Granulosicoccus antarcticus IMCC3135: one gene and its partner. The protein of the gene in region 1 interacts with the protein of each later gene in a pairwise test. Links are inferred from orthologs where the notes say so. Each region holds a gene or a part of one and is shown on either strand. Other genes may lie near its edges.

What was found.
Region 2: the proteins of ligA (region 1) and leuS interact in binary tests that used the Escherichia coli proteins (3 or more experiments, as listed by UniProt). The link is inferred for Granulosicoccus antarcticus IMCC3135 from one-to-one orthologs.

Annotation. Positions count from the first base shown.
Region 1 is NZ_CP018632.1:5,472,861-5,478,969, reverse strand. The notes cover bases 2,962-5,942. They hold ligA (NAD-dependent DNA ligase LigA), read left to right. Parts: upstream 2,962-3,422; coding sequence 3,423-5,462; downstream 5,463-5,942. Other genes in these bases: dapB (4-hydroxy-tetrahydrodipicolinate reductase), read left to right, coding at 5,470-5,942; zipA (cell division protein ZipA), read left to right, coding at 2,962-3,419. Also shown: chromosome segregation protein SMC, read left to right, coding at 1-2,368; more of zipA, read left to right, coding at 2,445-2,961; more of dapB, read left to right, coding at 5,943-6,109. UniProt on the Escherichia coli protein: DNA ligase that catalyzes the formation of phosphodiester linkages between 5'-phosphoryl and 3'-hydroxyl groups in double-stranded DNA using NAD as a coenzyme and as the energy source for the reaction.
Region 2 is NZ_CP018632.1:1,890,442-1,894,945, forward strand. What follows is about bases 65-3,222. They hold leuS (leucine--tRNA ligase), read left to right. Parts: upstream 65-394; coding sequence 395-3,022; downstream 3,023-3,222. Other genes in these bases: IMCC3135_RS08070 (4'-phosphopantetheinyl transferase family protein), read left to right, coding at 65-273; IMCC3135_RS08080 (DMT family transporter), read left to right, coding at 3,122-3,222. In the rest of the region: more of IMCC3135_RS08070, read left to right, coding at 1-64; more of IMCC3135_RS08080, read left to right, coding at 3,223-4,042; zwf (glucose-6-phosphate dehydrogenase), read right to left, coding at 4,196-4,504.

The sequences.
Region 1 (6,109 bases):
GACGCGCAACGATACCTTCAACCGTCGTTTTTCAGATGTTTCGCAGACCGCGCAGGTTGAACGCTCTCGTATCGAACAATTCGAGCGCAGCCTGGCCAATGCCGACACGCGTCTGAACCGACTGCGTGAAGAGCGCCAGAGTCTGGATCTGACACCGTTTCACGAAAAAATCGAGATGGCTCTCGAGCAGCAGATGGAAGCCAGTGAAGAGGAGGAGCGGCTGCAGGAATCCCTGAGCCACGCCAGTGAGAAGCAACAGATACAAAAGGAGTCGATTCGGCAGCGCTCCGAGCAACTGGATCAGGCGCGTTCTCGTGTGCAATCAGGTCTGGGGCGTCTGGCCTCATTGGAAGCGTTGCAACAGGCAGCCCTGGAGCCGGACAGCAACGTCAAGGACAGTTGGCTGCATACTCATGATTTACAGGATCTGCCGCGCCTTGCCCAGTCCATTACGGCTGACGCGGGTTGGGAGCGCGCGGTGGAGCTGGTTCTCGGGCCTCATCTGGAGGCTGTTTGTGTTGATGGCGATCAAATTATCGAACGTTGTTTACAGGATATGCCAGCGGCCCAGCTGACCTTGGTGAACGCTGCCGCCAATGATGGCGGCACACCGGCAAGCAGCATGCTCGCAAGTAAAGTTCAGGGCTCTGTGCCTTTATCGGATCTGCTGGCCGGCATTCACGCGGCGCAAGATCTGAACGAGGCGCTGCGTATACGGGCCAGCCTGGGGCCGGGTGAAACTGTCGTGACACCTGATGGGCTCTGGATGGGTGCCTCCTGGCTCAGAGTGGCACGAGGCGAAGCGCAAGACAGCGTACTGCTGCGGGCTACTGAAATTACCGAGTTGAAGGCCGAGCTGGCAGAGCTGGACATACGAGCCGCACAGCTCACTGACGAACTGGCAGAGCTCAGTCAGCAGCAGGATGAACTGGAAACCCGTCGTGAAACGCAGTTGCATGCTTTCAATGATGCTGTCAGAAACCATTCACAGGTCAGTTCTGCCATCGCCGCTGATCGACAGCGTCTGGAGCAAGGCGAGCGACGCACCCGGACTCTGGATGAAGAGTTGGCCGAGATCGAGCAGGCTCGGGAGCAAGAGGTGTTGCAGCTGGAAGATGCTGCGGAGCGCAAGCTGGAGGCGGTTGAGCAGCTGGAAGAGCTGGAGCAGGAAAAGGCTCGAATCAGCGAAGAGCACGAACTGCTGCGTGCCACCTTGAGCCAGGCCCGTGAACAGCGAGATGCTGATCGTGACGCAGGTCAGGAACTGGCCATTCGCGTGGAGTCCATGCGCAGTGCCCGGGTTGCGACTGAAAAGAATCTGACGCGCATGCAGGAGCGGATTCGTCAGCTGAGCGAGCGGCAGAGCGCGCTCAACTCGATGTTGACCAGTGAGGATGATGGTGAAGATCCATTAGTCGCGCTGGAAGCCGGGTTGCAGCAGCATCTGGCCGGTAAGCTGGCAAGCGATAACGCGATGCGTACAGCACGTGAACAACTGGACAGTATCGAGCATCGACTGCGCGAACATGAACAGGCTCGGCAACGGCACGATACCAGGGCGCAGAGCATGCGCGAAAAAGTGCAGAGCGAGCGTATGGCCGCGCAGGAAGTGCTGGTACGACTCAAAACTCTGGATGAGCAACTGGCCGAACATGACTATAAGGTCATGGACATACTGGAGAGTTTGACAGAAGAGGCCAATATTCAGGATTGGGCAACCGAACTGGAACGGCTTGAGCGGCAGATTCAGCGCCTCGGGCCCATTAATCTGGCGGCCATTGATGAACTGGCGGAACAGAGTGAGCGCAAGCAATATCTGGACGATCAACACCAGGATGTCACAGAAGCGCTGGCGACCCTGGAGCGGGCCATCGCCAAGATCGACCGCGAAACCCGTTCACGCTTCAAGGATACATTCGACAAGGTCAATGCCAAGGTGGAGGAATTCTTCCCTCGTCTCTTCGGAGGTGGGCATGGTTCACTACAAATGACCGGCGATGACCTGCTGAGTACCGGTGTGAGTGTTAATGCACAGCCTCCTGGTAAAAGAGTAAGTAACATTCAGTTACTGTCTGGTGGAGAGAAGGCTTTGACAGCTGTTGCCCTGGTTTTTGCCTTCTTCGAGCTTAATCCTTCGCCGTTTTGCATGCTGGATGAGGTCGATGCACCACTGGATGATGCGAACGTGGGTAGATTTTGTGAACTGGTCAAAGAAATGTCAGAGCGTGTACAATTTATATTCATCACCCATAACAAAGTAACTATGGAGATGGCGCAGCAATTAATGGGCGTCACCATGAACGAGCCGGGCGTCTCACGTCTGGTAACGGTTGATGTACATGAAGCGGCCGAGATGGTTGGTGCCTGATGGCACTGTCATCTGCGCTTCGTGAATATCTGAATCTCTATAAGTTGTCACACCTTTTCCGACCGAGGTAATGCCTGTGGAAAATCTACGCTGGATCCTGATAGCTGCAGGCGTCGCCATATTGGTGCTTCTGTATTTCTCTGGCAAACCGAAACGCCAGAATGTTGGCTCGCGCAGTCGCGGCTTCCGGGCAGACGACAGTGACCTGGGCATGGACATGGGCGCGCATGCTGGCATGCAACAGGATCGCAATGACGATCATGATCCTTTGCTTGGCGATTCTGCACTGGATGATGCCTACCCGGGCTTTCAGGAGACAGACGATTTTGCACGGCCGGGTACAACCGCTGGTGGGCAGTCCGGCGGAGCTGCTCTGGGCGGTATGCCGCCCAGCGGTATGCCGCCCAACGACTTCAGTCATGGTCCGGCACCTGATTATGACTATGAGTTCGAGGGATTGAATGCGACGGGTAGTCAGGGCGAAGGTGCCTTGTCCGGCTTCAGTAGCTTTACCCAGAAATTTGAAGCCTTCGGCGAACTGCTGTCACCCAAGCGACGCAAGTTGGTTGCGCAATCGGAGCCTGCAGATCTGGATGAGCTGACGGTTGATGATCCGAAGTATGCCAACAAGATCGTGATGCTGCATGTGGTCGCACCACCCGAATCTCTGCTGGTGGGTGATCATTTGCTGGATGTCTTCGAACGTCGTGGCTACCACTATGGCGATATGAATATCTTCCATTCGATGCACGAGGGCACCACCGTGTTTTCGGTTGCCAAGATGATCGAACCAGGCTTTTTTGATATCAATGACATGGGCAGTTTCGAGACGCCGGGAATTACCATGATTCTGCAATTGCCAGGACCGGTTCCTGCTGATGTTGCCTTTGAAGTGCTCGTCAGTGAAGCCTATGAAATGGCCAGAGAGTTGGGTGGTTCAGTGCTGGACGAGCAGCACAGCACCTTGACAAAGCAGACCGTGCAGCACTTGCGTGAAGGCATCTATGAGTACATGCATCGGCAAAAGTACTTCGGAACTGTTCCGTCCTGATCGGTGAAGGCTCCGCTTGAACGTGCAGCACAACTGCACACATTGCTTCACGACCATTCGCATCGTTATTATGTGCTGGATGATCCATCAATAAGCGATGCGGAATACGATTCGCTGTTTCGCGAGCTGCAGCAGCTGGAAGAGGCACACCCTGAACTTCTGAGTCCTGATTCTCCGACTCAGCGAGTCGGTTCGCCGCCGCTGGAAGGTTTTGATACGGTCAGGCATGCGGTGCCTATGCTGTCGTTGGGCAATGCCTTCTCCCGCGAAGAGCTCAATGAGTTCGATCGCCGGGTGCGTGAGCGCTTGGAATGCGACGAGCAGCTGATTACCTATGCCGCGGAGCCCAAACTGGATGGCCTGGCCATCAGTCTGCGCTATGAAAATGGTGTTTTCGTTCAAGGCGCTACCCGCGGCGATGGGCAAAGCGGCGAGAACGTCACCGAAAATCTTCGCACTATCGAGATGATTCCACTGCGTCTGCGCTCGGACAAGTATCCGCCACCTGCGGTGTTCGAGGCGCGCGGTGAAGTGTTCATGTCACACAGTGCCTTCAAGGCCCTGAACGAGAGCATGACAGAGGCAGGCAAGCCTGCATTTGTCAATCCACGCAACGCCGCTGCCGGCAGTCTTCGTCAGCTGGATTCGCGCAAGACTGCCAGTCGCCGACTGTCCATCAACCTGTATGGCTTGGGTGAGGTGCAGGGGATGGATAGTCCCGCAAGCCAGATGGGAGCGTTGGACTTGCTGCGCGATTTCGGATTTCCGATCAATCGCGAAATAACACTGTGCGAGGGCATTGATGCCTGCTTTGATTTCTATGAATCGATTCAGCTGCGTCGCCCTGATCTGGGCTATGAGATCGATGGCGTGGTGTTCAAGGTGGACAGTCTGATACAGCAACGTGAGCTGGGATTCGTATCGCGTGCTCCGCGCTGGGCTATTGCTCAGAAATTTCCGGCAGAAGAGGCGTTGACGACCATCGACAGTGTGGAGTTTCAGGTTGGCCGCACAGGCGCACTGACGCCGGTGGCCAGGCTTGTGCCAGTCTTTGTCGGTGGTGTCACGGTCAGCAATGCCACTTTGCATAACATGGATGAGATTGCCCGCAAGGACATTCGGCTCAACGATACAGTCGTGGTACGTCGCGCCGGGGACGTTATCCCGGAGGTCGCCAGAGTCATTGTCGAAAAACGTATCGTCGACAAAGATGATCCTGAAGCCAACATGATCGTGTTGCCTTCAGAATGTCCCATCTGCGGATCACCGGTGATCAATACTGCAACCGAGGTCAAGGCTCGCTGCTCTGGTGGTTTGCAATGTGCGGCTCAAAGGCGCGAAGCCATCAAGCATTTTGCTTCCCGGCGTGCCATGGATGTTGATGGTCTGGGGGACAAGCTTGTAGAGCAGCTGGCCGATGCCGGCTTGATTGAGACAGTTGCCGATCTCTATCGACTAACGGCCACACAACTGCAGTCCCTGCCCAGAATGGGCGAGAAGTCAGCCAGTAATCTGATCAAGTCAATTGACGTTTCTCGTCACACGACGCTGGCGCGCTTTCTATTTGCGCTGGGTATCCGAGATATCGGTGAGTCTGGTGCTGCCCTGCTGGCGGGGCATTTCGGCTCGCTGGAAGCGGTTATCGATGCCAGTGATGAGCAGCTGACCAGCATTGATGACATCGGACCCATTGCGGCCAGTAGCATCCGTACGTTTTTTGCCAACCCGGATAACAGGGCTGTTGTTGACGCCTTGCTAGCGTGCGGTATTCAGTTTCCCACGACAGAATCAGTTGCCGTAGATACCGTGCTGGCAGGTAATACCTATGTATTGACCGGTACTTTGCATACCTTCTCGCGGGACGATGCCAAGCAACACTTGCAGCGCCTGGGTGCGAAGGTCAGTAGTAGTGTTTCGGGCAAAACGACGGCTGTCTTTGCAGGCGATGCGCCCGGTTCAAAAGTGACCAAGGCGGAGTCCCTTGGTGTGCCCGTCCTTGATGAAGCGGCTTTGCTGGAACTCATCGGTCCTCTGGAATCCTAGAAAAATAATGATCTCTCTATCAGTCAACGGCGCTGCCGGTCGCATGGGGCGTCAACTGCTGACAGCTATTGCTGAACGCGAAGGTGCCAGAGTCGGGGCCGCTGCCGATGCGCCAGGACAGGCTTGCATTGGCCTGGATACCAGTGTGTTGTCGGGTGGCGATGCCAGTGGTGTCAGTGTTGTCGATAATGTTCAGGCGCTGGAACGCGGCGGTGATGTGATCATCGATTTCACGGCACCGGTCGTTTCTCTGGCTCTGCTGGATGCACTTGAGGATGATTCCACTCGTGTTGTCATAGGCACAACCGGCTTTTCAGCTGAACAGCTGGAACGGCTGCACGAGCATGCGAGCAGGCGCGCTATCCTGTTTGCTCCCAACTACAGCGTCGGTGTCACCGTCACACTGAAATTGTTGGAGCAGGCTGCACGTGCTCTTGGCGATGACTATGATGTGGAAATAATCGAAGCGCATCATCGGCACAAGGTGGATGCGCCCTCAGGTACCGCCATCCGGATGGGTGAAGTGGTTGCCGATGCGCTGGGCCGGGATCTGGCCAGTTGTGCTGTTTACGGTCGGGAAGGAATTACCGGTGCACGCGAAAGCCAGACTATCGGTTTTGAGACCATTCGTGCGGGAGATATTATCG
Region 2 (4,504 bases), 3.6 Mb from region 1 along the record:
GAGCAGACTGAACTGGCCATGCAAGGTGCTAAACGCTGGCAAGCAACGGCATTGTTCAGTCTCAAGGAAAGTGTTTACAAATGTCTGAGGCCTTCTTACGGTCGTTTTATCGGCTTCAAGGAGGTGGAGATCTGTGACATCGTCAGTGGCAAGCCGCATCTGAGCTTCTGTAACGAGGAACTCAGCAAGCATTTTCGCGAATCCGAGGTGCAATTGCGCATGGCAGTTACCTCGGACTACGTACTCTCGCTGGCCTGGTTGAGGAACCACTGAGCGAAAGCTGGCGTCGCGTAATCACTCCTGTGCAGGTGCTTGGGTGGAAAGTGGTGGTGCCTGCTGTATATTAAGGGCTTGCGCTAATCCCCACATTCTTACTATCTACCGAAGGCATCTCATGCAGGACCAATACGATTTTCGCCGCACGGAAACTGACGTGCAGGCTGTCTGGACGTCTAACGATGCGTTTCAGGTCACCGAAGATACCGACCGGCCCAAATACTACTGCCTATGCATGTTTCCCTACCCCAGTGGCAGTCTGCATATGGGGCATGTCCGTAATTACACCATTGGCGATGTGATTTCGCGCTACAAGCGCATGCAGGGATTCAACGTGCTGCAGCCTATGGGCTGGGATGCTTTTGGCTTGCCAGCCGAGAACGCGGCTATCAAGAACAATACAGCGCCCGCCAAATGGACCTATTCCAACATTGAAGAAATGCGGGAACAGTTACAAAAGCTGGGCATCGCTTATGACTGGTCTCGTGAGCTGGCTACCTGCAAGCCTGGATACTATCGTTGGGAGCAGTGGTTTTTCACGCAGCTGGTGAAAAAGGGACTGGCTTACAAGAAAATGGCGGTGGTCAATTGGGATCCCGTGGAAGGTACGGTGCTGGCTAACGAGCAGGTCGATTCGAATGGCTGCGGCTGGCGCTCAGGTGCCAAAGTGGAGCGACGTGAAATACCTCAGTGGTTCCTGAAGATCACCCAATACGCAGAAGAGTTGCTCGAAGAGACCGACAAGCTGGAAGGCTGGCCAGAAGCGGTACGGGCACAGCAGAAGAACTGGATTGGACGCTCTGAAGGGGTCGAGTTCGAATTTGCTCTGGCGGGACGTGGTGATGCACCTCTGGATATTACCGAAGACGGTATGGCAGATGCGATTCGCGTTTATACAACACGTCCGGATACAGTGGCAGGCGTCACTTATATGGCTGTTGCAGCCGAGCATCCCGTGGCCAGAGCAATGGGTAAACGCAACTCTGAAGTCGCTGATTTCATTGCCGAATGTACGAGTACAGGTACGTCAGAAGCCGCCATGGAAACCATGGAGAAACGTGGTGTGCCCTTGGGTATCGAAGCTATCAACCCGGTATCCGGGGAGCGGGTGCCTGTCTATGTCGCCAATTTCGTCCTGATGACCTATGGCACAGGTGCCGTCATGTCTGTGCCTGGGCACGACCAGCGTGACTGGGACTTTGCCACCAAGTATGGTTTGCGTATCAAGCAGGTTGTGCAATCCACCGTCAACCCGGTTGATGTGTCCGAAGGCCCGTTCACGGACAAGGAAAACACGGTAACGATCAACTCCGGTGACTTCGACGGGCTTGACTACGAGGCCGCTTTCGCAGCCACAGCGGATCATCTGGTCAAGCTGGCAAAGGGTGAGCGCAAGGTCAATTACCGCCTGCGTGACTGGGGTATATCCCGGCAGCGTTACTGGGGCTGCCCGATTCCGATCATCTATGATGAAGAGGGCAACGTCCATGTCGTTCCCGAAGAAGACCTGCCGGTTCGTCTGCCTGAAAACGTAGCCTTTTCAGGAGTCACATCCCCGATCAAGGAAGATCCTGACTTCATCAATACGACAGTCCCCGGCACCGACAAACCCGGACGCCGCGAAACCGATACATTCGATACCTTCTTCGAATCCAGTTGGTACTACGCACGCTTCTGCTCACCAGATGCCGCGAAAATGCTGGACGAGCGCGCCAACTACTGGTTGCCGGTCGATCAGTATATTGGTGGTGTCGAGCATGCGGTCATGCACCTGTTGTATGCGCGCTTCTTTCACAAGTTGATGCGTGATGCAGGTCTTGTTGTTTCGAATGAGCCGTTCACCCGACTGTTGACACAAGGCATGGTGGTGGCTGAGTCCTTCTACCGGACAGAAGACAGTGGCAAGGCCGAGTACTTCAATCGCAAGGAACTGGATATCAGCTACGACGACAAGGGTCGTATCGATGGCGCCATATTGAAGTCTGATGGACAGCCGGTGACGGTGGGTCGCATTGAGAAAATGTCGAAGTCCAAGAATAACGGGGTGGACCCTCTGGAGATGATCGATCGCTATGGTGCTGACACCATGCGTTTGTTTTCCATGAGCGATACACCTCCACACCAATCGCTGGAATGGAAGGAAGGTGGCGTAGAAGGCATGCATCGCTTTCTCAAGCGCGTCTGGCGGGAAGTCAGCGTATTGGATAGCAGTTTCATACAGGCGACGCTGAACGTTGAAGAATTGAACGACGAACAGAAGGCTCTGCGGCGCAAGACTCACGAAACGATTGCCAAGGTGACAGACGACATTGAGCGACGCATGACGTTCAACACCGCCATTGCTTCAATGATGGAGTTGTTCAATGAAGTCACACGCTTCTCTGATCGAAGCGAGTCTGGCAAGGCCGTCGTGTTTGAAGCCTGCAGTGCGCTGGTACGCTTGCTCAGTCCTTTCGTACCGCATATCACACACGAGTTGTGGCAGGGAATGGGTTATACGACAGCTCTGATCAACGAAGCCTGGCCTGAAACAGATGAGGATGCACTGACGCGCAATGAGCTGGAGCTGGTCGTTCAGGTCAATGGCAAGCGCCGATCATCCATTACGGTGGCAGCCGATGCATCCCGTGAGGACTGTGAGGCAACGGCTCGGGCAGATGCTGACGTGCAACGGCATGTTGATGGTTTGACGATCCGCAAGGTCATCGTGGTACCGGGTCGTCTGGTTAATATCGTGGCCAACTGATATTCAGGTCCGTACAAGTGTCGGCATCCTTGCTTGAAGGCTGCCGACATTAATCTGGCCGGTTCACGGCTGCTGTAATCCCTTGAAGATGGCTCATACATGACCGCGCTCGCAAGACGTGCTTTTCAGGGCGTTGTCGATAATGCCTACCTGCTACTGATTCTTGCCCCACTGATGTGGGGTGGCAATGCCGTTGCAGGTCGACTTGCCACTCTGGATTGGCAACCGTTCACCCTGACCAGTGCTCGGTGGTTGTGTGCTGTTATCTATCTGCTGCCATTTGCTATCGGGCCATTGAAGCGGGACTGGCCAATACTGAAGAGCAACTTGTGGTTGCTGTTCATGTTGGGTGGGTTCGGTATGGCCATGTTCAATCTGTTCATGTACTGGGCTCTGAGCTACACCACGGCAATCAACGTCAGTATCGAGCAAGCCTCGATGCCCATGCTGATCATGCTGGCCAACTTCATCTTTCTCTCGCAGCGAGTTCGATGGCTGCAGATAATGGGGTTGTTACTGACACTGTTCGGCGTACTCGTAACTGCCACAGCAGGAGAGCCGGGTCGTTTTCTGTCCGAAGGTCTCAATCGCGGCGACGCCATCATGCTGGTAGGTTGTCTCTTCTATGCTGGCTATACTTTCGGGTTACGCTGGCGTCCTGCTATCCACTGGATGAGTTTCATGTGGGTGATATCACTCAGTGCCTTCACCATCACGATACCCTTCGCCGCCTGGGAGCTGGCCCAGGTGGGATTCACCATGCCGAGTCTTGGTGGCTGGGGCGTGTTGGTTTACGTCATTATTTTCCCGACACTCATTAGCCAGTTAGCGTTCGCGCGCGGCGTGGAATTGATTGGCGGTAATCGTGCCGGGCTATTCGTGAACCTGGTGCCTATCTTTGGTTCGATACTGGCCGTGCTGATTCTGAAAGAACAGTTTCAATGGTTTCACCTGGTTGGGCTGATTCTCGTACTGGCAGGAATCACGCTGGCCGAGAAGGCGGCGGTGAAGACGGCGTAGATAAAACACTTCTGATGCGTCGTTCTGAGCCCGTCTGAGACTAGGAAGAGGGCGTGGCACTGAAGCTTGCGTGCCGTTTACGCCCATCGGCCCCAATCTGCTGACCAGTTACCTGACATCCTTACCGATAGATGGCAGGTGCTGGCTTGTTGATCAGTCTCGCCAGTTGCGCTCGAAAGGCAGGCGCCAGGCACGTGGACCAATCAGCTGGTGAATGGCATTGGGTCCCCAGGATCCCGGTGAATACCGATTCACGGGCGGTGGATTCTCGAGTAATGGCGATGATAGTTCCCACAGGCGTTCGATACCTCGCGAAGTCGTAAACAGGGTGTGATCGCCGCGCATCGCATCCAGAATAAGACGCTCATAGGCCTCCAGTACCTCGCCGACGTTCCTTGTTTCATCCATGCCGAACTGCATGCTGTGTTTGTCCAGTTTCATGCCGGGGCCGGGACGTTTGCC